4 regions of the Buttiauxella sp. BIGb0552 genome follow, and region 1 is predicted to be linked to each of the others. Evidence: predicted binding sites of a transcription regulator. Region 1 holds the regulator's gene; each other region holds the start of a gene.

What was found. Region 1 encodes Fur, which represses iron uptake genes when iron is present. Its sites were predicted from a motif close to ATAATAATGAGAACNACTATCAA; they were not measured.
Region 2: the regulator Fur is predicted to act here: its motif matches at 2,609-2,631, upstream of EDF88_RS00395 (TonB-dependent siderophore receptor).
Region 3: the regulator Fur is predicted to act here: its motif matches at 2,305-2,327, upstream of EDF88_RS05225 (TonB-dependent siderophore receptor).
Region 4: the regulator Fur is predicted to act here: its motif matches at 6,396-6,418, upstream of zupT (zinc transporter ZupT).

Annotation. Positions count from the first base shown of each region.
Region 1 covers NZ_SODY01000002.1:509,378-517,234, forward strand. The annotation lists gene kdpD (two-component system sensor histidine kinase KdpD) at 1-379, shown strand, start outside; gene kdpE (two-component system response regulator KdpE) at 376-1,053, shown strand; gene pgm (phosphoglucomutase (alpha-D-glucose-1,6-bisphosphate-dependent)) at 1,144-2,787, opposite strand; gene seqA (replication initiation negative regulator SeqA) at 2,813-3,361, opposite strand; gene ybfF (esterase) at 3,546-4,322, shown strand; gene ybfE (LexA regulated protein) at 4,458-4,739, shown strand; gene fldA (flavodoxin FldA) at 4,891-5,421, shown strand; gene fur (ferric iron uptake transcriptional regulator) at 5,766-6,218, shown strand; gene chiQ (ChiQ/YbfN family lipoprotein) at 6,309-6,641, opposite strand; gene chiP (chitoporin) at 6,689-7,857, opposite strand, start outside.
Region 2 covers NZ_SODY01000001.1:82,973-90,829, forward strand. The annotation lists gene EDF88_RS00390 (amino acid permease) at 1-255, shown strand, start outside; gene EDF88_RS00395 (TonB-dependent siderophore receptor) at 338-2,515, opposite strand; gene EDF88_RS00400 (alpha,alpha-trehalase) at 2,820-4,532, opposite strand; gene EDF88_RS00405 (protein kinase) at 4,669-6,054, opposite strand; gene EDF88_RS00410 (hypothetical protein) at 6,095-7,045, opposite strand; gene EDF88_RS00415 (SH3 domain-containing protein) at 7,105-7,599, opposite strand.
Region 3 covers NZ_SODY01000002.1:95,751-103,607, forward strand. The annotation lists gene EDF88_RS05205 (L,D-transpeptidase family protein) at 1-38, shown strand, start outside; gene bhsA (multiple stress resistance protein BhsA) at 145-402, opposite strand; gene EDF88_RS05215 (TetR/AcrR family transcriptional regulator) at 650-1,282, shown strand; gene EDF88_RS05220 (siderophore-interacting protein) at 1,312-2,205, opposite strand; gene EDF88_RS05225 (TonB-dependent siderophore receptor) at 2,399-4,588, shown strand; gene EDF88_RS05230 (Gfo/Idh/MocA family oxidoreductase) at 4,729-5,757, shown strand; gene EDF88_RS05235 (TetR/AcrR family transcriptional regulator) at 5,891-6,493, shown strand; gene EDF88_RS05240 (MFS transporter) at 6,572-7,726, shown strand; gene EDF88_RS05245 (glycine zipper 2TM domain-containing protein) at 7,796-7,857, opposite strand, start outside.
Region 4 covers NZ_SODY01000008.1:214,044-221,900, reverse strand. The annotation lists gene glnE (bifunctional [glutamate--ammonia ligase]-adenylyl-L-tyrosine phosphorylase/[glutamate--ammonia-ligase] adenylyltransferase) at 1-2,718, shown strand, start outside; gene hldE (bifunctional D-glycero-beta-D-manno-heptose-7-phosphate kinase/D-glycero-beta-D-manno-heptose 1-phosphate adenylyltransferase HldE) at 2,774-4,204, shown strand; gene ubiK (ubiquinone biosynthesis accessory factor UbiK) at 4,250-4,534, opposite strand; FMN riboswitch at 4,669-4,816, shown strand; gene ribB (3,4-dihydroxy-2-butanone-4-phosphate synthase) at 4,913-5,566, shown strand; gene zupT (zinc transporter ZupT) at 5,616-6,383, opposite strand; gene ygiD (4,5-DOPA dioxygenase extradiol) at 6,583-7,371, shown strand; gene EDF88_RS21610 (glutathionylspermidine synthase family protein) at 7,525-7,857, opposite strand, start outside.

The DNA of each region.
Region 1 (7,857 bases):
GCTGATTCATGTCGACGGCCCGTTGTTTGAACGTGTGCTGATAAACTTGCTGGAAAATGCGGCGAAGTACACAGGCTTTCAGGCAAACATAGGCATCCGCGCGCACCCATTGGCTGATAAACTCGATCTTGAAGTCTGGGATAGTGGTCCTGGCATTCCGGTTGGGCAAGAACAGAAGATTTTTGATAAATTTTCCCGAGGCAAAAAAGAGTCAGCCATCCCTGGAGTCGGATTGGGGCTGGCAATTTGCCGGGCGATTGTCGAAGTTCACAATGGGAAAATTGCTGCAGCCAATCGACCAGAAGGTGGCGCCAGTTTTCATGTTATTTTACCTCTGCCCCCACCACCTGAGCTGGCTGAGATGAACGAGGTTATGTGATATCAGTTCTGATTGTTGAAGACGAAAAAGAGATCCGTCGTTTTCTGCGTACCGCGCTGGAAGCTGAATCGCTGCGCGTACATGAAGCAGAAACATTGCAACGTGGTTTGCTGGAAGCCGCCACGCGTAAACCCGATATAGTGATTCTCGATCTCGGTTTGCCCGATGGCGATGGTATTGATTTTATCCGCGATTTTCGCCAGTGGAGCCAGACCCCGATTGTGGTGCTTTCTGCCCGTAGCGATGAGCAAGTGAAGATTGACGCGCTGGATGCCGGCGCCGATGACTATCTCAGCAAACCCTTTGGTATTGGTGAGCTGCAAGCGCGACTGCGTGTAGTCTTACGTCGCCATGCAAGCCTTGCGCAACCCGATCCGGTTTATCAGTTTTCAAATATCAGCGTTGATCTCGCGAACCGCCGCATTACCCGCGATGGCACGGAAATCCACCTCACACCGATCGAATTTCGCCTGCTTGCCACCCTTATCAATAACCATGGAAAAGTTCTGACACAACGCCAGTTGCTAAACCAGGTCTGGGGGCCAAACGCCGTGGAGCACAGCCATTATTTGCGGATTTATATGGGGCATTTACGTCAGAAGTTGGAAAACGACCCGGCTCGACCCACTCATCTGCTTACCGAAACCGGAATTGGCTACCGTTTTATGCTTTGAATCTGAATTTCGTAGGTCGGATTAGCGTAGCGACATCCGACACAACAGACGTAAAAAAGGCGCCTTCCGGCGCCTTTTCAGATTCACATCTTACTTCGCGTTTTTCAGCACTTCGCTGACAATCTCTACCGCTTCTTTCTCAATTTGCAGGCGATGCTCTGCACCTAAGAAACTTTCACAATAGATTTTGTACGCATCTTCCGTACCGGAAGGACGTGCAGCAAACCAACCGTTTTCGGTCATGACTTTCAGACCGCCGATGGAGGCGCCGTTACCCGGAGCCGCAGTTAAGCGTGCGGTGATTGGATCACCCGCCAGGGTACTTGCGCTAACCATTTCCGGGGAAAGTTTAGACAGTGCCGCTTTCTGCGCAGAAGTGGCAGAGGCTTGCAGACGGTTATAGCTTGGCGCACCGAAGCGAGCAGCCAGTTCGTCGTAATGCTGCTGCGGGTTCTTACCGGTAACGGCAGTGATTTCTGCCGCCAGCAGGCACATGATGATGCCGTCTTTATCGGTAGACCACGGTGTGCCGTCGAAACGCAGGAACGATGCCCCAGCACTCTCTTCGCCACCAAAACCAAAGCTGCCATCGAACAGACCATCGACAAACCATTTGAAACCAACTGGTACTTCTACCAGTTTACGCCCCAAATCGTTCACTACACGGTCAATCATTGCAGAAGAAACCAGTGTTTTACCCACGGCAACATCTTTGCCCCACTGTGGGCGATGCTGGAACAGGTAGTTAATCGCAACAGCCAGGTAATGGTTCGGGTTCATCAGGCCAGCTGGCGTGACGATACCGTGGCGGTCGTAATCCGGGTCATTGGCGAAAGCCAGGTCGAATTTGTCGCGCAGCGCTAACAGGCCTCCCATCGCACATTCGGACGAGCAATCCATACGGATCGCACCATCTTTGTCGAGGTGCATAAAGCGGAAGGTTTGATCAACGTGATCGTTAACAATCGTCAGATCCAGGTTGTAGTGCTTCGCGATACGCTGCCAGTATTCGATACCGGAACCACCGAGTGGATCAACACCCAGTTTCAGGCCCGCTTTCTGGATGGCGGCCATATCAACGATATCCACCAGCCCTTCGATAAACGGCTGCACCAGATCTTGCTCTTGGACGTGACCACTTTTCCACGCCTGATCAAGAGAGATACGTTTCACGTCTTTCAGATCTGTGGCCAGCAATGCATTAGCGCGATCTTCTACGACTTTGGTGACGTTGGTATCAGCCGGGCCACCGTTAGGTGGATTGTATTTGATACCGCCGTCATCCGGTGGGTTGTGCGAAGGCGTAATAACGATGCCATCAGCCTGTGCGCCACCCTTTTTGTTATGCGTCAGAATGGCGTGAGAGATAGCTGGCGTTGGCGTGTAGCCGTTCGCCTGCTGCACAATAACCTCCACACCGTTCGCAGCCAGCACTTCAAGTACGGAGATAAACGCAGGTTCAGACAGCGCGTGAGTATCTTTACCCACATAGCACGGCCCGGTAATGCCATTTTTTGCACGATCTTCTGCAATCGCCTGAGCAATTGCGAGAATGTGAGGCTCGTTAAAGTTTTGACGTGCCGCACTACCACGGTGACCGGATGTTCCGAACGTCACCGCATGTTCGCTATTCCCCACTTCGGGCTTCAGTACATAATACTGAGCCGTCAGTTGGGCTACGTTAATCAAATCGCTCTGTTGTGCCGGTTGTCCTGCACGAGGGTGGTTAGCCATTGGCCTTTCCTTCTGACACGAGGTGTTAAATTGTGCCGCAAACCTTTTCAATCAATTCCGCCGGGAACTGCATTGATTGCATGATGTGTTCGACCATGCTGCATTTACGGCCAGTATTGGTGTTAGTAATAACCCAGTATGGCGTTCCTGGAACATGCTTAGGTTTGGTCTGGTTTCCATTTTGCAGCAACGTCTGTTCATTACCTGCAAAATAGACACGTGTACGACCATGCAGCGATTCAGTCGCTTCACCAAAAGCTTGAGCATCAAGTGTATACAGAGTTGAAAGCACCATCATGAAACGGTTAACCGCTTTCTTTTGCTCCGCATATTCATCGGACAGCAATAATTCACGAACCGCACGAACGCGATCGCGTGCTTTATTTACGGGTTTGGCTTCCGGAGCAGGTGCAGCAGTTGCGCCTGTCTGGCCGGTAATTGCAGGTGTAGCTGGGGTTTGGCCGGCGGTAAATTTCAACATGCGCCGTAAAATATCGGACGCGCTTTCACCAATGTGCTGCGTGTGGCTGGCAATATAGCGATAGAGCTCGTCATCAACTTCAATTGTTTTCATCTTAATCCAGTGCGATATCTTTTCTGAATGCAAGTAATTGGGATTATAAGGACAAATCCCAACCTCGGGTAGCGCCAAGCTTTTGTCACACCACAAAGTCAGACTAAACTGGAAATTTGCGGCAGTGCGGCAGGATGCCGTTATGATACCCTAACCACACGAAGTAAAAAAAAAGAACTTTGCCATGAAATTGAATGCTCGCCTGCAAACTGCGCAACAATCGACTAGTAATTCCCCCATCGTTCTTATTCACGGTCTTTTTGGTAGCCTTGATAACCTGGGCGTGCTGGCCCGTGACCTTGGGCAGGATCATACGTTGCTGCAAATCGATCTGCGCAACCACGGTTTATCACCACAAAGCTCTGAGATGAACTACCCTGCTATGGCGCAGGATGTCGTCGAAACGCTCGATGAATATGACTTTGAGAAAGCCATTATTATTGGCCATTCAATGGGTGGCAAAGTGGCGATGGCTTTGACGGCGATTGCCCCAGAGCGTATCGACAAATTAGTACTGATTGATATTGCACCGGTGGATTATCAGGTGCGCCGCCACGATGAAATTTTCACTGCAATAAATGCCGTCAGCGCCGCTTGCGTTAAAACACGGCAGCAGGCCGCGACCGTGATGCGCGAGTATCTTGATGAAGAAGGTGTTATTCAGTTCTTGCTAAAATCCTTTGCCGATGGCGAATGGAAATTCAACGTGCCGGTGCTATGGGAGCAATATGAGAATATTGTCGGCTGGGAAAACATTCCTGCATGGAATGAACCCTCGCTATTTATTCGCGGCGGCGCATCTCCTTATGTTAATGAATCGCATCGTAGCCAGTTGCTTTCACAGTTCCCTCAGGCGCGTGCTCATGTGGTTGCAGGTGCCGGACACTGGGTTCACGCAGAAAAACCTGATGCTGTTTTGCGCGCAATCCATCGTTTTATCGACACAACAGCGGCAAACTGATTAAAAACAAACCGACTGGCCGCAAGATGTGGCTAACGCGTTGGCGCGCAAGCCATGCTGATGTATGATTGCGCGCTAAATTGCGCCAGAGCACCCCGCTCCGTGCCACCTGAATTCCCTGTCAGTAGTCTAATCATGGCAAAAGAACAAACGGACCGTACTACATTAGATCTGTTCGCGGACGAGCGTCGCCCGGGGCGACCAAAAACCAATCCGCTAACGCGTGATGAGCAATTGCGTATCAACAAACGCAACCAACTCAAGCGCGATAAAGTACGCGGCCTGAAGCGAGTGGAGCTAAAGCTCAATAACGATGCGGTAGATGCTCTCAATCAGCTGGCTGAAGCGCGCAATATCAGTCGTAGTGAATTGATTGAAGAGATACTTCTCGAACAACTGAAGCAACATCTCAGTTAGTTTTAGTGCTATGTCCTGGTATGCGATTTTGCAGTCTGTGCACACCGGGGCGATAGCAGTTTCCGCACCACGAAGTGTTCTGCTATGATTGCCCTATCTGTGGCCAAATAGCAGCCACCATACCATTAAGTATCAAGAGGTTATTTTACTCATGGCAATCGTAGGCATTTTTTTCGGCAGCGACACTGGTAACACCGAAAATATCGCGAAAATGATTCAAAAACAGCTCGGTAAAGATGTTGCTGAGGTGCATGACATTGCTAAGAGCAGCAAAGAAGACCTGGAAGGCTTCGACATTCTGCTTCTCGGCATTCCAACCTGGTACTACGGCGAAGCCCAGTGTGATTGGGACGATTTCTTCCCAACTCTGGAAGAAGTTGATTTCAATGGCAAACTGGTAGCGTTGTTTGGTTGCGGTGACCAGGAAGACTACGCAGAATACTTCTGTGACGCATTAGGCACTATCCGCGACATCATTGAGCCGCGCGGTGCAGCTATCGTCGGTCACTGGCCGACTGCGGGTTACCATTTCGAAGCATCTAAAGGTCTTGCAGACGATGACCACTTTGTTGGCCTGGCGATTGACGAAGACCGTCAACCAGAACTGACTGCTGAACGCGTTCAGAAATGGGTTAAACAAGTTTCTGATGAGCTCAACCTGGCTGATATCATCAACGCCTGATTCTAAACCCAGGCTACTTTAAGATGCAGGCTGGCAATAAACCTGCATATTCAAGGGCGATGGGCATCAATGCGGCGAGACTATTGGGTTTCGCCACATTGATAGTTATTTCCGATTAAAATAATTGCTACAAATTTTTAACTTTTCAGCTTGTCCCTGTACAATGAACTCCTGACAAATAGCTATCAAGGCCATCAAATCGCGACTCAACCGCAATTTTTTAACTTGGTTATGCATAATACTTGCGGTTCCCATTTAGAAGGGGCAGTTCTATAATGAGACGCATTCATCTTAACGCTCACCCTGACTCCGAGCGAATCGTTAAGCAACAGGACAATTTCCGCATGACTGACAATAATACCGCATTAAAGAAGGCCGGCCTGAAAGTCACGCTTCCTCGATTAAAAATCCTTGAAGTGCTGCAGGGGCCGGTGAACCACCACGTCAGTGCGGAAGACTTATATAAACGTCTGATTGATATGGGCGAAGAGATTGGTCTCGCCACCGTTTATCGTGTACTAAACCAGTTTGATGATGCAGGCATTGTGACGCGCCATAACTTCGAAGGCGGCAAATCCGTATTCGAACTGACACAGCAGCATCACCATGACCACCTGATTTGCCTGGACTGCGGCAAAGTAATTGAATTCAGCGATGATTCAATCGAAGCCCGTCAGCGTGAAATCGCATCACGTCATGGTATTCGTCTGACTAACCACAGCCTGTACCTTTATGGTCATTGTGCTGAAGGTGATTGCCGTACCGACGAAAACGCACACGAAATCAGCGAAAAGTAATCTGCACCTCCGGCACCCAGAGTTGGGTGTCAGGCAATAAAAAAACCGGTGAGGAAGCTCATCGGTTTTTTTATTGCCTGAATACAGCGATTACTTATTGTTGGCGCGGATCTCTTGCCAGATTTTATCGCATTTTGCTTTCACGGCCTGGTCATTACCGGTACGTGTTGCCTGAATGCAGTTCTGGTAATCCAGGGTACGAACCGTTTCTTTCTTCGCAAACTCCTGGTGTTCCTTATCCTGAGCCAACACATTCAATACGCTTTGGCAGGCCTGAATTTTATCCGGATTGCCTTCTGCGGTGTTAATACAGGCGCTATACGCTTGTTTTAGTTTTGTGTCTTCCGGAGCCGTTTTAGGTTGTTGCTGCGCACACGCACTTAAACCTAACGCCATCACCACAGTCAGAACGATTTTTTTCATGTTTGATATCCTTAAGAAAACCGGGCGTTTTCACGCCCGGATTCGAATCAGAAGATGGTGAACGGTGCGATGACGATGAATTTCACGTCGCGCTCATCCTGGAAGATGTTGCCGTAACCACCGCCCCAGCTTGGGATGTCTGAATGGTTGTCGTACTGAGTGAAGTGCAGTTTGAACAGCGTGCCTTTCGCACGACCATCCTGAACGGTGTACAACGCATCAAGGCTGTACGCAGATTCTTTCAGGCGATTATCAGCATCGTAGTAACCGTCAGTGGTTGGTTTAGAGCTTGGTTTAGCATCCCATGCGTACACATAAGAAGCACCCACTGCCCAACCTGCCAGGTTCCAATTGCTCAGGTCATACATCGCGCCTGCAAATACTGCTTTTTCACCGTTGGCATTGAAGTCAGAGCGGTTATCCCACCACACATCAAGACGACCGTTTGAAGATGCATAAGTTGGGGTCATACGCTGCAGGAAGTAACCTTGCTGGCCATCGGCCTTAACAATAGTTCCTTCAAGACGCAAATCAACCTGGCCAACTCTGTATCCGAGAGTCAATGCCTGCAACCATGCAGTGCCGTCGTACAGATCGTTAACGCTGCCATCTGAAACTTTGTCACGCGTACCGTAGAACTGGTAGCTGGTTGTTAACGGGCTGCCCGCGATATCAAACTTATAGCTTGCTTTGGTGAAGTACTGATCAACGTAGCCTTCAGCCTGCCCAAATGCCGCTTCGAGAATGAAATCATTTTTGAAGTCATACTTCGCGCCAAGAGAGTGTAAATATTCAACTTTGGTTTTTTTGTCGTTCTGATAGAACTTGTCCATTTCCAGGTGCCATGGAGCTTTGTACTCGTTGGTCCACATGTAGGAGAAGCTCAGCGCACCAGAATCGCCGTAATCAAAGTTTGCACCGGCTTCAGCGCCCTGGTAAGTACCAGGCATGAAGCTCCAGTGTGGTGCGAGCAAGGTTTGCCCGGTTGGCTGAATGTAACCGCCACGTGCCCAAACCGGGCCGTATTTGAATTTAGCTGCGGCTTTATAGAGGCTAATACCGCTCTTATCACCTGAGTAATCTTCGTCGTAAGCTTTGTTTACAGAGGAGAATGCGATTTCGTTCGGGTGACCGCTGTTACCATTTTCTGCCATTTCGATAGCAGTAAAGGCCGCAATATCCAGACCGAACATGTCAGCGGCGAAACCAGACTGGA
Region 2 (7,857 bases), on a different contig from region 1:
ATTTTCACCGTCGGGTTTATTGCATCCACATTCCCGACCGGTGCCAGCATTATGACCATCATGTTTTATAACGTTGGTGGGCTGGTTGTCTTCCTCGGTTACGCCTGGTGGAAATACAATAAATACGAGAAAAGCCTCGATGCCCGTGCGCGCTATGAAGCTGATACGCCATTGGCACAAATCGCACTGGAACAGCAGCAGGGAAAGCCAGCTTCACCGCTCGCAGGTGAGGTCGCGATAACACGTCAGCCATAGAAAAACGGCCCCAAACGGGGCCGTATCTATGTTTCGCAGGTCGGATTAGCGAAGCGACATCCGACACTGGAGTTAACAAAACTTAAAAATCATATCCCACGGTTGCAATAACAGAACGCTCTGCACCCCAGTAGCAATAGCCGGTACCGTAACAGCCCGCAACGTAATCACGGCCTGTCAGGTTGGTGGCATTAACTTGTACGAAAGCCCCTTTCAAAGATGGCGTCCACGCACCCATATCGGCACGTACCATCGCATCAAGCAGAGTGACAGAAGGTACACGCAGGGTATTCTCGTTATCTGCCCATTGCTTGCCAATGTAGCGTACACCAGCACCCAGACTGATACCTAAGTCGGCTTTGAACATTCCCCACAAGCTTGCCATTTGGTCAGGCGTCACATACGGCGTGTTGCCGTCGTTACCGTCGATTGCATCTTTAAAGCGTACTTTGTTGTACGTGTAACCAGCGATGGTTGAGAAACGCTGATTCCACTGCGAACGCGCTTCCAGCTCAACGCCCTGCGAATGAACTTTACCTGCTGGCTCAAAATAGCTGCCCTGAACTACACGGTTACCGACATCTTTTTGTGTCAGGTCGTACAGCGCAACGGTATACATATCTACTGTGCCAGCTGGCTGATATTTCACACCCGCTTCGTACTGCTCGGCAGTGGTCGGCTTCAGCAATTTGCCTTCAGCATCAGGCAGAACCTGCGGTGTAATTGCCTGGCTGTAACTGACGTAAGGAGAAACCCCGTTGTTGAACGCATACAGCAGGGAGGCACGTCCGCTGAAATGATCATCGGTGCGGTTATCTGTCACGTCACTGTCAATGGCTTCAGCCACGATATGGCTTTTGGTCACCATATGGTCGTAACGACCAGAGAGTGTCATATGCCACTGATTCCACTTCATATCATCTTGTAAATAGACGCCGGTTTGTTCGTACTGACGCTTACCTGCTTTGGTCAACAGACCCTGGTTGATAGTGGAGTAAGTCGGGTCACGCGGATCGTAATAGTAGAAACCGCCAGGTCCACCGGACTCGCCCGTCCATGGGTTTAGGTTGGTGGTATAAGCAGAATCGTCAGACAGGTTATTGGTGTATTTATGGAACTCCCCGCCAAGCACCACTTTGTGGTCCAGTTCGCCGGTTGCGAAATCTGCTTCCAGTTGGTTATCGATGGCGTAAGCGTCGAGAGACGAGGTTTCACCGCTGTAATAACGCATCAATTCGTCGTGCGCGGCATCTGCCCAGCCAATCTGGTAAGCCTGCTTGAGGCCCACGTTTGAGTGGGTGTAGCTGGCGTTGGAGCGGAACGCCCAAGTGTCATTAAAGCTATGAGCGAACTCGTAACTGTAAATCTGCTGGTGGCGTTTGAATTCGTCATTGCCCGGTTCTACATCAGAGAAGCCGGTGCTGAGTTTACGGCCAGTAGACGAATAGAGACTACCATCTGCCGGAACCGATCCGTGGAAGCCACCTGAAGGATCTTTTTCCAGGTATGCACGCATCACCAATGAGGTATTTTCGCTCGGCTGCCATAACACAGACGGGGAGATGGCATAGCGTTCTTCACGGGTTTTCTCATACTGGGTATCACTATTTTTTGTCATACCGATGAGGCGCCAGGCCCATTCATCGTTAATCGCATTGGTATAGTCGAATGCGGTGCCGGTGGTATTGTTGTTACCGTACATGGCGCGAACGTGGCCTTCCTCAATGAACTGCGGTCGCTTTGAGGTCTCCATTACCAGTCCGCCAGGAATGGTTTGTCCGTAAAGAGCTGAAGAAGGCCCTTTGATAACGTCAATACGCTCAAGGAACCATGGATCAACCTGCACCACGTTGTAGCTGCCGCCGTCACTCATCAGGCGCAAGCCATCAAGGAAGATGTTATTCACATCACCGCCGTGGAAACCGCGCAGTGCGACAGTGTCATAACGAGTTGCACCACCAGCAAAACCAGTGAAAGCACCCGGTGTGTAGTTGAGCGCGCTGTTTACAGATAATGCACCCTGATCATCAATTTGTTGACGAGTCACGACAGACACCGACTGACCGGTAGTGATTAACGGCTCATCAGTTTTAGTAGCACCACGACTAACCGTCGCGCTGTAACCCTGAGTTGGGCTGGTGGAGGTTTCTGTCAGTGTGTCGGTCACAATAACGGTATCTTCCGCCATCGCGTAGGTTGGAGCAGCAAGAGCAAGCGCGCAGAGTAAAGCGGAACGCTTTACGGTAAATGCCAGTTTCATTTTATTATTTTCCCGAGAATGTCTTTTTGTTATCACCTGAAGGGCCGATCTGTGTCGGAGAGGTTGGTATAAATTCAGGCGATCTTATAACGAATAGGAATGCGAATTATTATTGTTATTGTTTGTGTAAGCAAGTGCAAATATTGGCAGGTAGAGAATTAAAACCCATGAAAATATTGGTGTTTTTACAGAGGAGTACGACCCTTTCCATGGGAGAGGGTCTAAGGGGAATCGGTGGTGGGAGAATTTTTACTCCTTCTCCTTGAGAGAAGGAGAAGGAGGGAGTGAGGCCGTTGGAACGACGTTACTGGGTTGAGGCCGCAGTAGGTTTCGTAGTTTCAGTCACAGGCCCCGGTGTTGCTGAAGGCAATTTATCCGGTGTGGAATCGCAGGGCTTCTCTTTACCGCATAACAAATCGAGCATTTTCAGCGTCACGCCGTTGGTCCAGCCAAAACCATCCTGGAGAGGATATTCTCCGCCACCACCGCCCGTACCCGTGCTGGATACATCATACTTTTCAACCAGTTTCTGTTCGCGGTTGTAGGTATGCTGCACATTGGTGAGGAAGCGCCAGGTGACTTCCATGGCTAAATCTTTATGCCCATAGTTCTGCAGCCCTTCGGTGGCTACCCATTGCAAGGGAGCCCAGCCATTTGGGGCATCCCACTGCTGGCCCGTTTTCAGATTGGTTGTCGCAAGCCCACCGGCTTTCAGCAGTTGCGCACGGGTGATGGTTGCCATTTTGTCCGCGCGCTCTTTCGAGGCCGCATGCACATAAAGCGGGAACAGTGCGGCGGCGGTCAACTGAGAACGAACAGCATTATTTTTGAGATCGTAATCGGCATACCAGCCCTGTTTGCTATTCCACAAATGCGCTTCCATAGCTTTCTGGCGAGCATCTGCCAGTTGCTGGTATTGCGTTGCTGCACTGGTGTCTTTCGCTACAGTGCTGGCGTGCGCCAGCGTTTTTTCCATCTGGAATAACAGGGCGTTTAAATCCACCGGCACGATTGAGGTGGTGCGAATCGAACCAAGTTGTTCTGGGTTATCCATCCAGCGAGAGCTGAAATCCCAGCCCGAGTCGGCAGCGGCACGCAAATCACGATAGATTTCTGTTGCCGGGCGATTCGGGTTGTTCTTCGCGGTAGTCACATCATCCAGATAAGATTCTGTACGTGGCGTATCTCTGTCATCCCAATAGCGGTTCAGGACTGAACCATCTTTAAGTTTCACCACGCGCAGGTTTTCAGAACCCGCTTGCAGCGTATCGCTGCCCTGCATCCAGTAGGCGTACTCTTTTTTCAATTGCGGCAGGTAAGTGATGTAGGTTTCATCACCATTATGGCTGGCCAACAGTTTGACCATAAAGGCAAAGAACGGTGGTTGCGAACGGCTTAGATAATAACTGCGGTTGCCATTGGGAATATGCCCCCAGGCATCAATTTCATGGGCAAAGTTGTCCACCATATCCTGCACTTTGTCCCAGTGACCGCTTTCTGCAAGCCCAAGCATGGTGAAATAGCTGTCCCAATAATAAACTTCGCGGAAACGCCCACCGGGTACGACATACGGCTTAGGTAGCGGCAGCAACGAGTCCCATTTATCAACGCTATCTGTGGTGCGCGTTAGCACCGGCCACAGGCTATCGATATGTTCACGCAGCGTCTGTCCTTCAGGTGGAACATATTTTTCACCCTCGCGCGGCAAGGTGAAGTTCACATTCACAAAATGACGTAAATCGAAGCCAGATTGATTGCGCTGCATGCGGTAGTCCGCAAGGATCATTAACGGATCGTTATTAGGAACCGCATCTGCAAATGTCTTTTGGTCAGGGAATAATTTTGCAGTCTGGACATCGGTAAATAACGGGCCAAGGAGCACATCTGGTGGCTGGGGCTGCGGTTGTTGTTCGTCAGCCGCCGAAGCGGGCAAGGTAAAAGCGACGAACGCACAACCGATAGCTATTTGAATCGCAAGCAATAAACTACGAGGACGGCGCAAAGCAGGATTTATCATCTATTGTTCTCCTTTTCATGATCGCGTGAAGTTTTAGCGATCAACCCTATGAAAACCTTAGACGAATTTGCGGCCAGTACCAGGTGCCATGTCGCATATTAAAGGAAAGCAGATAATTTACCGGTGGCACTGGCTCTTACCCTTGCGGATTAATCAACCATGTTCCTGCTTTTTCTACAGACAACGTCATGTTTCGCGTCTGGTTATTATCACGCAGGGTAATCTGATATTTTCCGGCAGGCAGTTGCAGGAAACCATAACCATTGGCCCCCGGCGTGATTTTTTCTGTTTTGCCATTCACATCCAACTCTTCACCGTCATTCATGCGGACATAAACGCGCGCCAGCATACCGTCAGTGGCGGGTAGAGCAGTTTGAGTTGCCACCGCCTGGACTTTTTGTACCGCGGGTGTCTCAAGTTTCGCTGTCTCGGAAGTCGGTGTTGTCGAGAAATGGCCACCAAAAATAACCGCACCTATAGCCACGCCGACCAACACACTGGCCGCTATCTGTAGTGGCAATTTGTAGCGTTTGCGCAACGGAGACAACGGGGTAATCTCTGCATCTTCCAGAGCAACCAACATGGTCCCTGGTTGTTTTAGCGATGCGAGGCCATTGATACCGCTCATCGGAATCTCGGCAAGGGCTGCAAATTCAGCAATAGATTGCGGGCGGTCTTCAGGTTTTAGCGCCAGGGCGTGATCGACGGCCTGCAACAAACTCTGGGAATAGCCTTCAGGGCGATTCTTCGCGAGCTTAACGCAAGGGTCCTGAATCGTGCGGGTGACACTGGCTGGAGGGCAGGTGCCTGTTATCAAAGTATATAGAATGGCGCCGAGTGCATAGATATCAGTCCACGGCCCTAGTTGGTTTTCGAGATCGTCAGCGTACTGTTCCAGCGGGGCAAAACCAGGATTAAGCGGCGTTTTAATCTCGTCGCTGTTTTCTGAATTGGCGCGCAGTGGAGCACCTGCATTAAGTAGCAGCGGCGCTCCGTTGTCCTGAATTTGAATACTGCGCAGGGACAAATCACGATGAATAAATCCTTCGTCGTGCAATGTTGCCAGCGCCCCGCACAGCATCGGCAATATCCTGCGTAACCAGGCATCGTTGATGATTTCAGGATGTTGTTGATGAAGTTCGGCAAGCGTCATACCGCTGGAGTAACGTGTTGCTGCATAAGCGGTTTCGTTTTGCGTCCAGAAGCTTAAAACCTGAAGCAGGTTTGGGTGGTTGAATTGCGCAAGCTGACGAGCCGACTGCACAAAACGATTCATACCCGAGCTGAATGCCAGGCTATCTTGTTTATTGCGCAAAACCAGCTGCATATTGTCGCTACGTATGGTCAGCGCACGCGGCATAAACTCATTGATAGTTACCGGTCGTTCGAGTTGATGATCCCACGCTTTATAAACCACGCTGGTGTTGGTGGACTCAGTCACTTTCTGAATTTCAAACTCGTCGAAACGGAAACCAGGTGGCAGAGCGTCGGGAAGCTCTTGTTCGTAATCTTTATCAGTCATGATGGCCTTTCTCTGCACGAAATCGACGAATGTTCACAGGTTATTTCTGGGCGCGCCATGCGCCCACCGCCGGATCACGCAATTGCGGACGCAGGGAGTCAATCAACAGCAAGGTAATAGGCGTATCTGGCGCAAGCCATGCCGACCATACTTTGCGTACTTGGTTTAATCGCGCCTGAATTCCAGCCTCATCAACCGTCATTTCACGCGGAACTTCAACAGCCACGGTTCCGGTGGCTTGCCAGCCATTTAGCTCGGAGTTATAGGGCAAAATCATCCAGCTCTGCGGCGCGTGTTCATTACTGACGACCATGCGTTCATTGTTCAAGCTTGTGATAAGCAGGCTGTCAGAACCCGCATCGGCGCTCAGCCCACTGACCGGGAAACCATGCACGAAGGTCATTTCATTGCGTTTTTCACCGTGAATACCGCTTTGAATGATTTCACTACGTCCATTCAGCCAGCCGCCGTTTTCACATTTCCCGTTGGGGATAAACATTGCCGAAGCATTGGCGTCACCTTGCCAGAAGGTGCGCAGATGGCAGCCATCCTGCAACGTAAACTCTTGCCATGGCGTGCGGTCTGCTAAAGGCGAGCTCTCATTGGAAAGTGGCAGTGTGTTTGGTTCACCTGAAACTACCGGCGCAATAATGACTGCCCAATCACTGTTTTTGGTCGCAGTGCCGACGGCAAGCGTCTGGCCTTGCGGATCTTCCAGTTTCCAGCTCACCAGTTGAACAGAGCTACACTGGCTTTCCAGCAAGGTGCCAAGACGCGGCATAAAAACGTTGAGCACAGACGGATTTTTATCGCCATTGGCTACGATTCGTAAGGGGAGTTCAGTAGCACACCAGCTCTGTGGCGTGTTGTTTTGCACATCATCTATCCAGACATCCAGCTTTTGCGAAGGAGACTGAACGATACGATAGTTCCCAGCCCATACGGTTGTAGATGCCAGCAACAGCGCCAGACCCGAAAGCCAGAGTTTCATAGAAATCCTTGTTAGCCGAGCAATATTAAATAAAAGGCCGTGACACAAAATGCCTTTGATTAATCAATAATCCAGGTGCCGCTGTTAGCGTTCTGACAGGCTTTGCTAGCGTCATCGACGGCAACACAAGTCGTTTTCTTAGAAGCCTTACGCGGACGTGGGCGATCTTTTTTTAGCGCCTGGGCATACAATTCACTTTTGACCAGAGCGCGTGCAGGAACATAGCCCAACATTTCTTGTTTATCTTGCTCTGCAATCGCGAGCCATTTGTTCTCGACCTCGCCAAGCACGGTATAACTTTGTCCGTTTTCAAGGGTACTTATCACTTTCCCACCAAAATCCGGCTTGCTCAAAATAGAGCCCGGATAGAGTGCCCGATAACTGGCGTTAACTGGGGTAAACTCTTGTGGCGCGGCTACAGCGTAACGGTGTGTGAGGGTGACGCCATTGATTTCACTAGTCACGATAGTATCGTCCGTCATTTTTGGCGGCGGTGCTTTACAACCCACTACAGTGGCAACAACAGCAAGGATCAACAGGCTTCGCAATTTCATCGTAACTTTCCCTGAAAATATGATTCAAACCTGGTCGCCGGGAGGAGGTAAAAATGGCGAAGAAGAAATCCAGGAATCTGAAGAATTATTCACACTGCTTATACATAGTAACTTCAATTTTACATCGCTTGATTCACAATTCAATGCTGATGTAACTGATTGACATCATTAAGTGTTAAGTGGGTCAAGAACAGGGTCTGCAATGATAATTCACAAGCTGAATGTTATATGCTTAAAGCTAACCAGTAGCATATATTA
Region 3 (7,857 bases), 410 kb from region 1:
AAGTCAACGCGCATACTGTAGCGACCAACGAAATCTGATTATCACGCTAGTTCGGATAGAAAAAAGGCCCTGTTTTTCAACAGGGCCTTTTTTATTGAATGGGCGCGACCAACACCGCTGCAACTTGAAGTATGAAGGGTATGCTTATTTATAAATTACCGCAGTACCGTGCAAAGTGTTCGGGCCGGTAACTGAAGTAATACGGAATGAGCTGGCACCCATTTGTTCGGCTTTCTCAGCCAGTTGATCTTCCAGCGAACCCAGGTTTGTCCCAGCTGTTGCGGTGATTGTGCCGACTTTCTGTTGACCGGTTGGCGTTGCCTGCACTTCAACAGCGGCAAAGCTTGCGAAAGAGAGTGAACTAAGAACAGCAGCAGCGATAAGAGTTTTTACGTTTTTCATGTTATTTACCTTGAGCAGATGATTTAGTAGGCCGTTAAGTTCTTTACTTAACGATCGATAACTAAATCATAGATGTGATCTGCATCACGCGTCAAACTATTTTTATAACGCTCGTTAATTATTTTATAAACGCACTATTTTTCATAAGCATAGGATTAAATTATTTTTAATAATCAACCTATAGCTTACACGTGTTATTATTTTTATAATGATCGTTTATTAAACAGACAAAGGTTAAACGGTTCCCATGTCCACTGACACTAGTTGCGTTAAAAAAAGCCGTGGCCGACCGAAGGTGTTTGATAGGGAAGCTGCACTTGACAAGGCCATGGCTTTGTTCTGGAAACACGGCTACGAAGCCACTTCTATGGCACATTTAGTTGAAGCAACAGGTGCAAAAGCGCCAACGCTTTATGCAGAATTCACCAACAAAGAAGGTATGTTCAAGGCAGTATTAGATCGCTATATCGCACGAGTAACGCAGCAGCGTGAGGCTTGCCTTTATTGCGAAGATCGTACTCTGGAACAGACCCTGGAAGATTATCTCTCTTTGCTGGCAGAGATGTTTACTGACAAAGAGACACCATCAGGCTGCTTTATGATATGTACCTCTGCGGTGTTGGCCGTCTCTTCGGAAGATATCTCCGCGATGATAAAAATGCGTCAGTCGATGCAGGAAGCGACTCTGGTTCACTTCCTGGAGCAGCGACAGCAAAAAGGTGAAATTCCGGCAACCACAAGCGTACGCAATCTGGCGAAATATCTCTGTTGTATCATTCAGGGGATGTCGATCAGCGCAATCGAAAATGCCAGCTATGAAGAGCTGATGCAGATCGTGAAAACCACACTACGATTGTTACCGGAACTAAAGAAAATCTAACCATGGGCGGCTTTACCGCCCTTTTTGTATTAACGCTCTCGCCCTTTGCTCCAGTAGGCCATAAAGTTGATGGCGTCATGGCTCACACCGCATTTTCCAATTAAGTAACGGCGCAGCATTTTCACAACCGATGATTCCGCCGCAACCCAGCCGTAAAAAGCGTTACTGGCCGTTGTGGCTTTATCCCACAACAGTTCACCTTCAGCCTCTTCATTAACTGTTTCTGTAATCCCCGCAGCTTTAGGGAGTTGGGCACATTCACTTACCGCCTTGAGTAAGCACTCCCCATGCCTTGCGTTGACAGCCTTTCGCGGCAACCAATGAATTTTCGCAAAACCAAATTCACTTAAATCCACGCAATCCCCCTGCTCAGGGACTTCAAAAAACGCCTGAATTTTTGGAGGATTTTGCAGTTTCGATAGCAGTTCAAGTATGCCTCGCGCCGCAGGCAATGCAGTTTCATCCGCAACAATTAATCCCTGGCGCAAATCCGCAGGTGGCGTCCATTCATAACCGCCGCTGTCTGCCGGGTAATCGGCATTCGGCGCGACAATTTGTATTTTGTCACCGGATTGCGAGCTAATCGCCCATGCGGAGGCAGGCCCTTCCGTGCCGTGACTGACGAATTCAACAGTCACTTGCTGACGCTCGCGGTCAACGTGCCGCAAGGTATAAGTACGCACAATCGGCCGCTTTTCTTTGGGTAATTCTTGCAACAACGAATACCACTGCCCATGTTCTGGCAAGTTCGGAATTGAACCATCTTCAGACGGGAACAACATTTTGATTCGCTGGTCGGGCGAATCACATTTCATGTTTGCCACATCCGGACCGCCAAATACCAGACTCAACAGCGAAGGTGAAACGTGTGATTTATGCATTAGCTGCACATTAAACAATCTGTAGCTTTGTACCTCTGCCATTTCAGCTCCTTTGCCTTGTCTTGCCATCGCCAAAAAAATTACCCACAGAAATCATATGATTATTCATAAGATTAATTTGAGAAATACTATCAATTGAGATTGATAATGAGAACCGTTATCGGCAGAATTCAGCTCGTTCTTATTTCAAAACATTTTCAAATGTTAATATTTTCCCATCCAAGGAATGATGATGATGCATAAAAACGCACGCTGGGTGCTTAACCCGTTGCTTCTGGCGATGATGGCTCCGGCTTTCGCGCAGCAAACTTCCGAAGAAAATATTCTGGTTTCTGCGAACCGTATGCATCGTACGGTGGCTGAAATGGCGCAGACCACTTGGGTTATTGAAGGCACCGAGCTTGAGCAACAGATTCAGGGAGGCAAGGAGCTGAAAGACGCACTTGCACAGTTAATTCCCGGTCTGGATGTCAGTAGCCAAAGCCGTACCAACTACGGCATGAACATGCGCGGCCGTTCTATCGTGGTTTTAGTGGATGGCGTTCGTCTGAACTCTTCCCGTACCGATAGCCGCCAGCTCGACTCTATTGACCCTTTCAACATTGAACACATCGAAGTTATCTCTGGTGCAACTTCGCTGTATGGCGGTGGTAGTACTGGTGGTCTGATTAATATCGTGACGAAAAAGGGCCAGCCTGACACTCAGGCCGAATTTGAAACCGGGATTAAGTCTGGTTTTAACAGCAGTAAAGATCATGATGAACGTGTCGCCAGCTCCATTTCTGGCGGTAACGATAATGCCTCTGGCCGTTTATCTGTGGCTTATCAGAAATTTGGTGGCTGGTTTGATGGCAATGGCGACCAGACTTTGCTCGATAACACGCAAACCGGTTTACAGTATTCCGACCGTCTGGATGTCATGGGTACCGGCACGATAAATATTGATGAAACCCAGCAACTGCAGGTGGTGACTCAATATTATAAGAGCCAGGGAGACGGTGATTACGGGCTGAATCTGGGTGAAAATTTCTCTGCAGTGACCGGTAATGGCAAAGCGTTTGTCAGTGACAATCTTAATTCTGACCGCATTCCTGGTACCGAACGCCATCTGATTAGCCTGCAATACTCCAACAGCGACTTCCTCGGCCAGGAAGTGGTTGGGCAGATTTACTATCGTGATGAGTCTCTGACCTTCTATCCTTTCCCGACGCTCACGCGTGGAGCCGTAACCAGTTTCTCGGCCTCCCAGCAGGATACCGATCAGTACGGGGCGAAACTGGCTCTTACCAGCCAACCGCTGGATGGCTGGCAGATTACCTATGGCGTCGATGCCGATCACGAGAGCTTTACCTCGAACCAAATGTTCTTTGATCTCGCAAAAGCCAATGCTTCAGGTGGTCTGAATAATCAGAGCATTTACACCACTGGCCGCTATCCAGGTTACACCATCACTAACCTCGCTCCGTTCCTGCAAAGCAGTTATGACATCAACGATCTGTTTACCCTGAGCGGCGGCGTGCGTTACCAATGGACTGAGAACAAAGTCGATGATTTTGTTGGCTTTACTCAGCAACAAGGTATTGCAAACGGTATCGCTCAGTCTGCGGACGCAATCCCTGGCGGCAGCACGGATTACGACAACGCGTTATTCAATGCTGGTCTGTTAATGCATATTACTGACCGCCAGCAAGCGTGGTTTAACTTCTCACAAGGTGTAGAGCTTCCTGATCCAGGCAAATACTACGGTAATGGCACTTACCGACTGGTGAATGGCCATTACCAACTGGTAAATAGCGTGAACGTCGGGCAGTCAAAACTTCAGGGGATCAAAGTCGATTCTTATGAGTTGGGTTGGCGTTATACCGGTGATAGCCTGCGAAGCCAAATTGCGGCGTACTACTCGTTGTCTGACAAGTCGATCTCCATCAACCGCGCAGATATGACCATCAATGTGGAAGATGACAAGCGTCGTATTTACGGTGTTGAAGGTGCTGTGGATTACTTTATTCCAGACTCGAACTGGAGCACCGGCTTTAACTTTAACGTGCTTAAGTCCGAAACTAAAGTGGATGGCAAATGGCAGAAATGGGACGTGATTTACGCAAGCCCTTCAAAAGCCACCGCGTATGTTGGCTGGGCACCAGACCCGTGGAGCCTGCGAGTTCAAAGCCAGCAGACCTTTGATTTAACCGATGCCAGCGACAATAAGATTAATGGTTATAACACCGTCGACTTTATTGGAAGCTACGCTCTACCACTAGGCAAGCTGAGCTTCAACATCGAAAACCTGCTTGATAAAGACTACACCACCGTGTGGGGCCAGCGCGCACCATTGCTTTACAGTCCAACGTACGGCAGCCCTTCGCTGTACGAATATAAAGGGCGTGGGCGCACTTACGGTGTGAATTACTCCCTGCAATTCTAAATTGATCACAGCAGGCTGGCTAAAAACCAGCCTGCTTTTTTACTCTCATACACAAAATCCTTCTCGACCAAAACCCAGTAGTCATTTAAAACATAGGGACTCTAATGATAGGTACGGCTTATATTTGGTAGGATTAGCTTATGTTGGCAGGTTTAATCGGTTTAGGTTCAGTCATCGAAACAGCATATCTCCCGGCGCTACGCCGCATCTCTACTCCCTTGCTCAAATGTTACGGTTATGACGCTGACCCGGCGCGTGAGATTGACGGCATTACCCGTTGTGATTCCCTGGATGCACTTTTAGCAATGCCGCTCGACGTGGTGCTTATCACGACATCGTCTCTTCATCACCTTCCCGTTCTTGAGCGAGTCTTGCAAAGTGATGTGCCTGCGATTGTGGTAGAAAAACCGGTTGCTGCCACACTTGCACAACTTGAGACACTTAAAACACTGCTCGCGCAACCACAAAATGCCGTGCGTGTTCTGGCTTTGGATCACTGGATGATTCGTACTCAAGCCTGTAATCACATTCACAACATCAATGAGATAAAGTGCATCGAAGGTTTTTTAATGGAGCCAAGTGGTTTTAATGCCGCAGGTGAGCCGATTGCCCTGAACTTTGCAACGGGTGAAGCGGACACCCGCCAGTTGCGTCATCCTGACGGTGTAATTGTCGATATCGGTACTCATACTCTCGCCATGATGCGTGAAACTGTCCATCAGTTAGGTGGCAATGACCAGCTCACCGTGGAACTCAGTTACGCACGCGACCGCCTGGGGAATGCAATTGCGGCGGGTGACTTCACTACCGCGGAAGGTGAAGCGCTGTTAACCGGAACGATGAGCGGCATTCCCTTTACGCTCCATCTCAATAAATATGCCGGGCCTGCTGGCGGCCAAAAAGGGATGCGAATTCATCTTCATAACGGGCAAATTATCAATATCGATCGTCAAGGTTTGAATGAGGTAGTTGAACGGATTTCTGAACAGGGAACCGAGTGCAGCACCTTGGCGGGGCCGCTTTACGACCGTTGTTTACATGATGTTGTCTTTGGCGAGCAAAGGTTGTTCTTGCGCACACCTGAAGAAATACCAGCCTACACTCAGCGCCGGATAGCAGAAGTTACTGCCTTGCTGGGGTTGCAACAGCAGTTACGCGGCCCACATTGATGGGATTTTCACGGCACAAAAGAACAACTTTATGGATTGCCAGAGAACGGCCATTTGTTTGTGGAAAATATTTGACTGATCGTTCCATAATCAATACTATGCCGCTTCAACTCATTTCGAGTCACCCTTCCCTATGAGTGTCGAAAAACCAACTTATCCTGGTCGTCCAAGAACGTTCGAAGACAAGGATGTCATTGATGCCGCTGTAGCTGTTTTTAGTACTCATGGTTACGCGGGCACCTCTGCGCAAGATTTATGCAATGGCACCGGATTAGGGCGGGGAAGCTTATATAATGCCTTTGGTAGCAAGCAGGCTCTGTATGAGCAAGCTTTGTTGCGTAGCCATGAGCAAACAATGTCGGCACAGCTAGCAATTCTTACACAATCTGGTCCGGTGAAAGAACGATTACATACCCTTCTGCTCTGGGGTATTACCGAAGATCTCTCGCAACCAGAACAACATGATGCAATGGTCCTTTTTTCTGCTCTGGAGCAAGGCAGTAAAGACGGAACAGTTGCCAACCTGAACAGGGAATATCGCCAGCGTTTAGAACAAACTTTGGTATTGGTATTTTCCGAGGGTCAACAGAATGGTGAACTAAGCAATAAAGCTTCAGCTATAGAAATGGCAAGAGGTTTTATGGCGGGTTACTATGGTTTACGTGTTCTAAGCAAAAATATTTCAGATAGAAAAACCCTCGAAGATGTCGTCGTTGGCCTGTTAATCAACTTGTAATTTCCATCTAAAAATCTCATCTATTTTTGCCTTTCATTTTGTAACGATCATTCCAATACATGGAGAAAATTAAAAATTATGCCGTTAGTTGTTTATATTTTAGGATTGGCTATTTTTTCGCTTGGCACTGCTGAATTAATGGTAGCGGGTATGATGTCTACCCTATCAGACGCATTCGATATTACGGTGGGTGAAGTCGGGCATCTCATCTCTTATTATGCTTTTGGCGTGATGTTGGGCGGCCCAGTATTAACCTATGTTTTTCTAAAATTTAAAGCTCCCTATAGAACAACATTATTATGGCTATTAGGGCTGTATGTTATTGTTCAAGGATTTAGTGCGTTTGTCTCGGATTACAATGTTCTGGTCGCAATCCGAATTGTGACGGGTATTTTGTGCGCGGGTTGTTTGAGTCTGTCTTTAGCAACAAGCATGGCACTCGTGCCTGTGGAGAGTCGTCCACGCGCGGCTTCAATCGTCATCGCTGGCTTTATGGTATCTAACGTTTTTGGCGTCCCGCTTGCGACTATCATCGATCAGCAATGGGGCTGGCGAATGAGCTTTGGATTGGTCGCCATTCTTGTCTTCATATGCCTGTGCGCATTAGTGCGTCTATTACCGCCTATGGCTGGCGGTAGTACCATCAAAATGGCTGAAGAAATAAAAGCATTCAAAAACAAAGCTTACTGGAAAGCCTGTACCACAAGCTGCTTAATTTTAGGTGCCAGTTTTGCCGCCTTTAGTTATTTCGTACCCGTATTGGTTGATGTAGCTGATTTTAATATGCAGACAGTCCCCTTTATTTTGATGCTCTATGGCCTGGCGAACATTGTGGGTAATATGATAACCGGAAGGCTGGCATATCGTCATAGCTTAGCCATTATGGTCGTCGGGTTAATTGTTCTAAGCATTTCATTATTAGGCATGGCCTTATTTGCACAATATCAATCGATCGCAATTCTGGCAGTCATATTTATCGGTTTATCTGGCGTTCCTATGAATCCAGCAATGATGGCACGTATTGTTAGTGTGGCTCATCCAGGTCCGATGGTAAATGCGGTTCATACCTCGGTAATTAATATTGGTTTGGGTGGCGGTTCTTATTTAGGTGGAATGGCTATTTCATCTGGGTATGGATTACGATCGGCCTTATGGATTGGTCTGATATTAGCTATTCTGGCTTTATTGTCTGTTTTACCTTATGCACGCCGTGGAAAACAGGGATGGAATTAATCTACTGAATCGTAACTAAAACGCCCGAGTCATCGATGATCCGGGCGTTTAGCGATCAATTTAAAACCGTTAGATTTTGTTTAAAACTAACTGGCCATTGTCATTGAGCGGAATCTGCGTGCCAGGGTCTT
Region 4 (7,857 bases), on a different contig from region 1:
ATGGCGGCCTATCCCGCATGGCTTGAAGAATTACAGCATTCTCCACCGCTTGCCGACGAATGGCAGGACTACGCGGCCTGGCTGCAGCAAGCGTTGCAGGAGGTCGATAGTGAACCCGCATTAATGAGCGCACTGCGCCTGTTCCGCCGTCGCATGATGGTGAGAATTGCCTGGTCACAGGCGTTGCAGCAGGTGCCGACTGAAAGCTCCCTCCAGCAATTAAGTGCCCTTGCAGAAACGTTGATTATCGCCGCCCGTGACTGGCTTTATGCAGCATGCTGCCGCGAGTGGGGCACGCCGTGTAACCAGGCGGGTGTCGCACAACCGCTGATGATACTCGGGATGGGCAAACTTGGCGGTGGGGAGCTGAATTTCTCCTCCGATATCGACCTGATTTTTGCCTGGCCGGAAAACGGTTCAACCCAGGGTGGGCGCCGTGAATTGGACAATGCCCAGTTCTTCACACGCCTCGGTCAGCGCCTGATTAAAGTCCTCGATCAACCGACGCAAGACGGCTTTGTTTATCGCGTCGACATGCGCCTGCGTCCGTTCGGTGACAGCGGCCCGTTGGTAGTGAGCTACGCCGCATTAGAAGATTATTACCAGGAACAAGGCCGCGACTGGGAACGCTACGCGATGGTTAAAGCGCGTATCATGGGCGATAACGATGACGCATGGAGCCAGGAGCTGCGCAACATGCTGCGGCCTTTTGTCTTCCGTCGCTATATTGATTTCAGTGTTATTCAGTCGCTACGAAACATGAAAGGGATGATTGCCCGTGAAGTGCGCCGCCGAGGGTTGACCGATAACATCAAACTCGGCGCGGGCGGCATTCGTGAAACTGAGTTTATCGTCCAGGTATTCCAGCTTATTCGTGGCGGGCGCGAGCCATCTTTGCAGTCGCGCTCTTTGCTACCCACTCTTGAAGCTATCCAGCATTTACACCTGCTGCCAGAAGAAAATGCCGTAAAACTCAATGCGGCCTATTTATACCTTCGCCGTCTCGAAAACCTGCTGCAAAGCATTAATGACGAGCAAACGCAGACTTTGCCTGGCGATGAGCTGAACCGTGCTCGCCTGGCGTGGGGCATGAATGCGCAAACCTGGGACGAGCTGCAAGTCACCTTGCAACAGCATATGAGTGCCGTGCGCCAGGTGTTTAACGAATTGATTGGCGATGACGAACCGGAACCGGGTGAAGATAAGCTAGCTGAAGCCTGGCGTGAGCTATGGCAGGATGCGCTGGATGCCGATGTGAACACGCCGGTTCTCGAGCATTTAACGTCGCAAGCGCGGGGTGAAGTTTTACGCCTGGTGAGTGATTTCCGCCAGGACACTGACAAGCGCACCATTGGGCCGCGTGGCCGTCAGGTGCTGGATCAACTGATGCCACGCTTGCTGTGTGAGGCCTGTTCCCGCAGCGATGCACCGTTGCCATTGTCTCGTTTAACACCGCTGTTACTCGGCATAGTTACGCGCACGACTTATCTTGAGTTGCTGACGGAATATCCGGGGGCGCTTAAACACCTGATTACGCTGTGTGCTGCGTCACCGATGATTGCCAGTCAACTGGCGCGTTACCCGCTTCTGCTTGATGAACTGCTCGATCCGAATACCCTTTACCAACCGACCGCCACCGATGCTTATCGTGATGAGTTACGCCAGTATTTGCTGCGCGTGCCGGATGACGATGAAGAACAGCAGCTAGAAGCGTTGCGTCAGTTTAAACAGGCACAGTTGCTACGCGTGGCGGCGGCTGACATTACGGGCACACTGCCGGTGATGAAAGTGAGTGACCACTTAACCTGGCTTGCTGAAGCGATGATTGACGCTGTTGTCCAGCAAGCCTGGGCGCAAATGGTCTTGCGATACGGCCAGCCGAAGCACTTACAGAACCGTGAAGGGCGCGGTTTTGCGGTTGTCGGCTACGGCAAACTCGGCGGCTGGGAGCTGGGTTATAGCTCCGATTTGGATCTGGTATTCCTGCACGATTGCCCATCGGATGTCATGACCGATGGCGAGCGTGAAATTGATGGTCGCCAGTTCTATTTGCGCCTAGCGCAACGTGTTATGCACCTGTTTAGCACCCGTACTTCCTCAGGTATTTTGTATGAAGTGGACGCACGTTTACGCCCCTCTGGCGCGGCGGGAATGCTCGTCACCACCACTGAAGCCTTTGCTGATTATCAGCAAAACGAAGCCTGGACCTGGGAGCATCAGGCCCTGGTGCGGGCGCGAATTGTCTATGGCGATCCGCTGCTTAAGCAGGAGTTCGATGCGATTCGCCGCAAGATTTTGTGTGTACCGCGTGAAGGTGAAAAACTCCAGACTGAAGTGCGGGAGATGCGTGAAAAAATGCGCGCGCATCTGGGTGGGAAAACGCGTGAACGCTTTGATATTAAAGCCGATGAAGGTGGCATTACCGATATCGAGTTTATCACTCAATATCTAGTATTACGTTATGCGGCGCGAGCCCCAAAATTGACGCGTTGGTCTGACAATGTGCGCATTCTGGAATTAATGGCGCAAAACGACATCATGAGTGATGACGAAGCGAAAGCGCTGACGCATGCTTATGTCACGTTGCGCGATGAACTTCATCACCTGGCATTGCAAGAGCTGCCTGGAAACGTGGCAATGGATACATTCACTCAAGAGCGCGAGCAGGTATTAACAAGCTGGCGTATGTGGCTGAGTGAGCCGCAAACACGCGCATAAGATTAATTGTGATATTATCCGCGACAAAATTTTATCCCTCTCTGGAGAGTCAGGAATGAAAGTAACGCTGCCCGAATACAGCCGTGCAGGCGTCATGGTAGTTGGTGATGTGATGCTGGATCGCTACTGGTATGGCCCTACAAGCCGCATCTCGCCGGAAGCTCCGGTACCAGTGGTGAAAGTCGATAACATTGAAGAACGTCCTGGCGGCGCGGCTAACGTGGCAATGAATATTGCTTCGTTGGGTGCTAATTCTCGCCTGGTGGGTTTGACGGGCATCGACGATGCTGCGCGGGCACTCAGCCAGACGCTGGCCGGTGTGAACGTTAAGTGCGATTTCGTTTCGGTGCCGACTCATCCGACAATCACCAAACTGCGTGTACTTTCCCGCAACCAACAGCTGATTCGCCTCGATTTTGAAGAAGGCTTTGAAGGTGTTGATCCGGAACCTTTGCACGAGCGTATTAGCCAGGCTTTGCCGCACATTGGCGCGCTGGTGCTTTCTGACTACGCAAAAGGCGCGCTGGCAAGTGTTCAGCATATGATTAGCCTTGCGCGTGCTGCAAACGTTCCTGTGCTTATCGATCCGAAAGGGACCGACTTTAATCGCTATCGCGGTGCTACGCTGCTAACGCCAAACCTCTCTGAATTTGAAGCGGTTGTTGGCAAGTGTAAGAACGACGAAGAGCTGGTGGAACGCGGTATGAAGCTCATCGCGGAATACGATCTTTCTGCTTTGCTGATCACCCGTTCTGAACACGGCATGACGCTGCTGCAACCGGGTATTGAACCGTTCCATCTGCCGACGCAGGCGCAGGAAGTTTACGATGTGACCGGTGCAGGTGACACGGTCATTGGCGTACTGGCGGCAACGCTTGCTGCGGGTAATTCGCTGGAAGAAGCATGCTACTTTGCCAATGCAGCGGCAGGCGTAGTGGTGGGCAAACTGGGTACTTCTACCGTTTCGCCAATTGAGCTGGAAAACGCAGTGCGTGGTCGTGCGGATTCAGGTTTTGGCGTGATGACCGAAGCTGAGTTAAAAGTTGCTGTGGCGAACGCGCGTAAACGCGGTGAAAAAGTCGTAATGACTAACGGCGTTTTCGACATTCTTCACGCAGGCCACGTTTCGTATCTGGCGAATGCACGCAAACTTGGCGACCGCCTGATTGTTGCGGCAAACAGTGATGCTTCAACCAAACGCCTGAAAGGTGAAACCCGCCCGGTAAACCCGCAGGATCAGCGCATGATCGTGTTAGCAGCACTGGAAGCGGTGGATTGGGTGGTGTTGTTTGAAGAAGATACTCCACAACGGTTGATTGGCGAGATCTTGCCTGACCTGCTGGTCAAAGGTGGCGATTACAAACCGGATGATATTGCCGGGAGTAAAGAAGTCTGGGCCAACGGTGGTGAAGTGATGGTGCTGAATTTTGAAGATGGTTGCTCAACCACAAACATCATTAAAAAGATTCAAAGCCACGACGCATAAGCCCCGCAAAGCACAATAAAAAACGCCCCTGGTCAGGGGCGTTTTTTACATCTGTGGTTCGGTCGGCGGAGTAACTTCCGGTGCCTGAACGCTACGGCTCTCAAGCTCGGTTAAACGCTGCTCCAGTAACGCCAGTTTTTCTCGGGTGCGCAGCAGTACTTGAGTCTGCACATCAAACTCCTCGCGGCTGACCAGATCCAGACGGGTTAACTGTGACTGCAAAACCTGACGTACTTTCTTCTCGACATCATCCCCGAATTCACGAATCCCTTTCGGCATTGACTCGTGGACCTGGCGTGCGATCTGTTCAATTTTTTTCGGGTCAATCATAGTGGCTTCCATCATCTTACGGGATTGTCATACGCGATTAGTTTTAATTGTAATGCCTGTTAGGCTCGTTAGAAACCCGAAATGTTATAAGGTTTGGCGTTGCCAGAGAAAATCATCGGCGTTATAGTAAGTCTGCTTATTCTCAGGGCGGGGTGTAACTCCCCACCGGCGGTAAATCAGCAAACGCTGAAAGCCCGCGAGCGCTCCAGAGCAATCTGGAGGTCAGCAGATCCGGTGTAATTCCGGAGCCGACGGTTAAAGTCCGGATGGGAGAGAGTAACGACTAAGCTCAAGCTTTTAAGCCTGCTCACGTTATTTTTATAGCTCCTAAGACTGCCCTGATTCTGGTAACCATAATTTTAATGAGGTTTTTTTACCATGAATCAGACGCTCCTTTCTGCATTTGGCACCCCTACACAACGCGTTGAACATGCTCTTGAAGCACTGCGTGAACGCCGCGGGGTAATGGTTCTTGACGATGAAGATCGCGAGAACGAAGGCGACATGATTTTCCCAGCGGAAACCATGACCGTTGAGCAAATGGCTCTGACCATTCGCCACGGTAGCGGTATTGTTTGCCTGTGCCTGACCGAAGAACGCCGTAAACAACTCGAATTGCCAATGATGGTTGAGAACAACACCAGTGCCTATGGCACAGGGTTTACTGTGACAATCGAAGCTGCAAGCGGTGTGACTACCGGTGTTTCTGCTGCAGACCGTATTACGACTGTGCGTGCCGCGATTGCTGATGGCGCAAAACCAAGCGACCTGAATCGCCCAGGCCATGTGTTCCCGCTGCGTGCTCAGCCTGGTGGCGTGTTAACTCGCGGTGGCCATACTGAAGCAACCATTGATTTGGTCACGCTTGCGGGTTTCAAACCTGCTGGTGTGTTGTGTGAGTTGACCAACGATGATGGCAGCATGGCGCGTGCACCAGAGTGCATCACCTTTGCCCGCCAGCACAATATGGCTGTTGTGACGATTGAAGACCTGGTGGAATACCGTCAGGCTCATGAACGCAAAGCCAGCTAACTCTCGCTAAAAAGCAAAAAGCCCGGTTTTTCTACACCGGGCTTCTTTTTTAGCCGATTCCGTTGCTTTGTAGCAACGTCAGACTAAACCCCATCACCGCCATACCGCAAAGAACGCCGTAACTCGGATTGTTATGCGGGTCGATTTCTTTCGCGAGCGGCATCAGTTCATCGACCGACAAAGCCACCATAATGCCCGCGACGGCAGCCATAATTGCTGCCATCAAAACAGGCGAAATCATCGGGCCTAAGATCAGCCAAGCCAACACGCCCCCAAGAATTTCTGCCAGCCCGGAAATCCCTGCCCAGAAGATAGCTTTGCGCTTTGAACCCGTAGCCGCGTAGACCGGGCCTGCCACAGCCAAACCTTCAGGAATATTGTGCAATGCCACTGCGAGCGCGATCCCCATGCCTAATTCCAGGTTGCTGCTGGCGGTAACAAAGGTCGCCACACCTTCTGGGAAGTTATGCAGGCTAATACCAAGAGTCAGCAACAACGCTGTGCGGCGTAAATTACGCGGCTGCGGTTTGCTGTCCATCAAGTCTTGCGGATGTGCATGGGGCAGGGCGCGGTCAAGTGCGAAGTAGCCCAGCAAACCCAGCATAAACATGCCATAACCCAATACGGGCGACATTCCTTCGGTGTGGAGTGCGGCAGGCAGCATTTCCATAAGCGAGATAAGCAACATAATGCCCGCTGCAAAGCCGAGGGAAAATGCCAGCACACGGTTTGATGGCTTCTGGCCGAGCACGCCAAGAAAAGCACCAATAAAAGTGGCTCCCCCTGCTAATAGGGTCAGGATCAAGGGTACTGACATTTATCACTCCTTTTGATAATGATTCTCATTAATATTAATGGGCGATGTGATAAAAATCGAGAGCCAGTTGAGAAGCTTTACACATCGCTTACATTCAAATTTCCTGAAGATCTTCATCATGCTTATCTGAGTTCTTCATAGCGTAAAAGCGCGTACTGTAGCTTTCATAAACTGAATTACCTGATTAAAGGACACCACCATGAAAACTCAACGAATGCCTGCGCTGTTCCTAGGACACGGTAGCCCAATGAACGTGCTGGAAGATAACCAATATACCCAGGCCTGGCGCCATTTGGGAGAGACCTTACCGCGTCCAAAAGCAATTGTGGTGGTATCTGCGCACTGGTTCACTAAAGGCACGGGTGTTACGGCAATGGAAACGCCAAAAACTATCCATGATTTCGGTGGTTTCCCACAGGCCCTGTACGATACCCATTACCCGGCCCCGGGTTCCCCTGCGCTTGCACAACAGTTAGTTGACCTTCTGGCACCCGTTCCGGTGATGCAAGACAAAGAAGCCTGGGGATTTGATCACGGCTCCTGGGGCGTGCTTATTAAGATGTACCCGAATGCCGATATTCCAATGGTACAGCTCAGTATCGACAGCACTAAACCGGCGGCATGGCATTTTGAGATTGGCCGCAAGCTGGCGACATTGCGCGATCAGGGCATCATGCTGATTGCCAGTGGTAACGTGGTTCATAACCTGAGAACTGCGCGCTGGCACGGTGAAAACACGCCATATCCATGGGCTGAGTCATTTAACCAATATGTGAAAGACAATCTCACCTGGCTTGGGCCGGTAGCCGAGCACCCACTGGTTAATTACCTGGAACATGAAGGCGGATCGTTATCTAACCCAACAGCGGATCACTACCTGCCGTTGTTGTATGTTCTCGGGGCATGGGATGGCAAAGAGCCAATTACGCTGCCGACAGACGGTGTCGAGATGGGATCGTTGAGTATGCTTTCTGTTGTTATCGGATAAAAAAAGGCGCGAATTTCGCGCCTCAGATTGCTTGCAAAGGTAGATAAACGGGTTTTGTAGGGTGGATTAGCGTAAGCGACATCCACCAATTTATGTCGGATGTCGCTTACGCTAATCCGACCTACGAAGGCGAAAATCTAAACCTTTTTATTGTTACTCTACAAACACATGCGGATAGAAGCGCGAAAGATCCTGAGTGATCAGCTCGCGATCTTCACGAATACCAATACCCGCAGGTTGATCGTTGATAAGCCAGCTGCCGATCAGCACATAACTGTCACCAAATTTTGGCAACTGATAGAACTCCTGCACGATCATGCCTTCATCTCCGTAAGGGCCATCAACACGGGCAATTTCTTCGCCGTTTTCGATGATCTTCACATTCGCACCTTCGCGGGAGAAGATGGGCTTCACAACGTACTTATCCATCGCCGGATAGTTATCTTCAGCGAAATAAGCAGGCAGCAAGTTTGGATGATTCGGGAA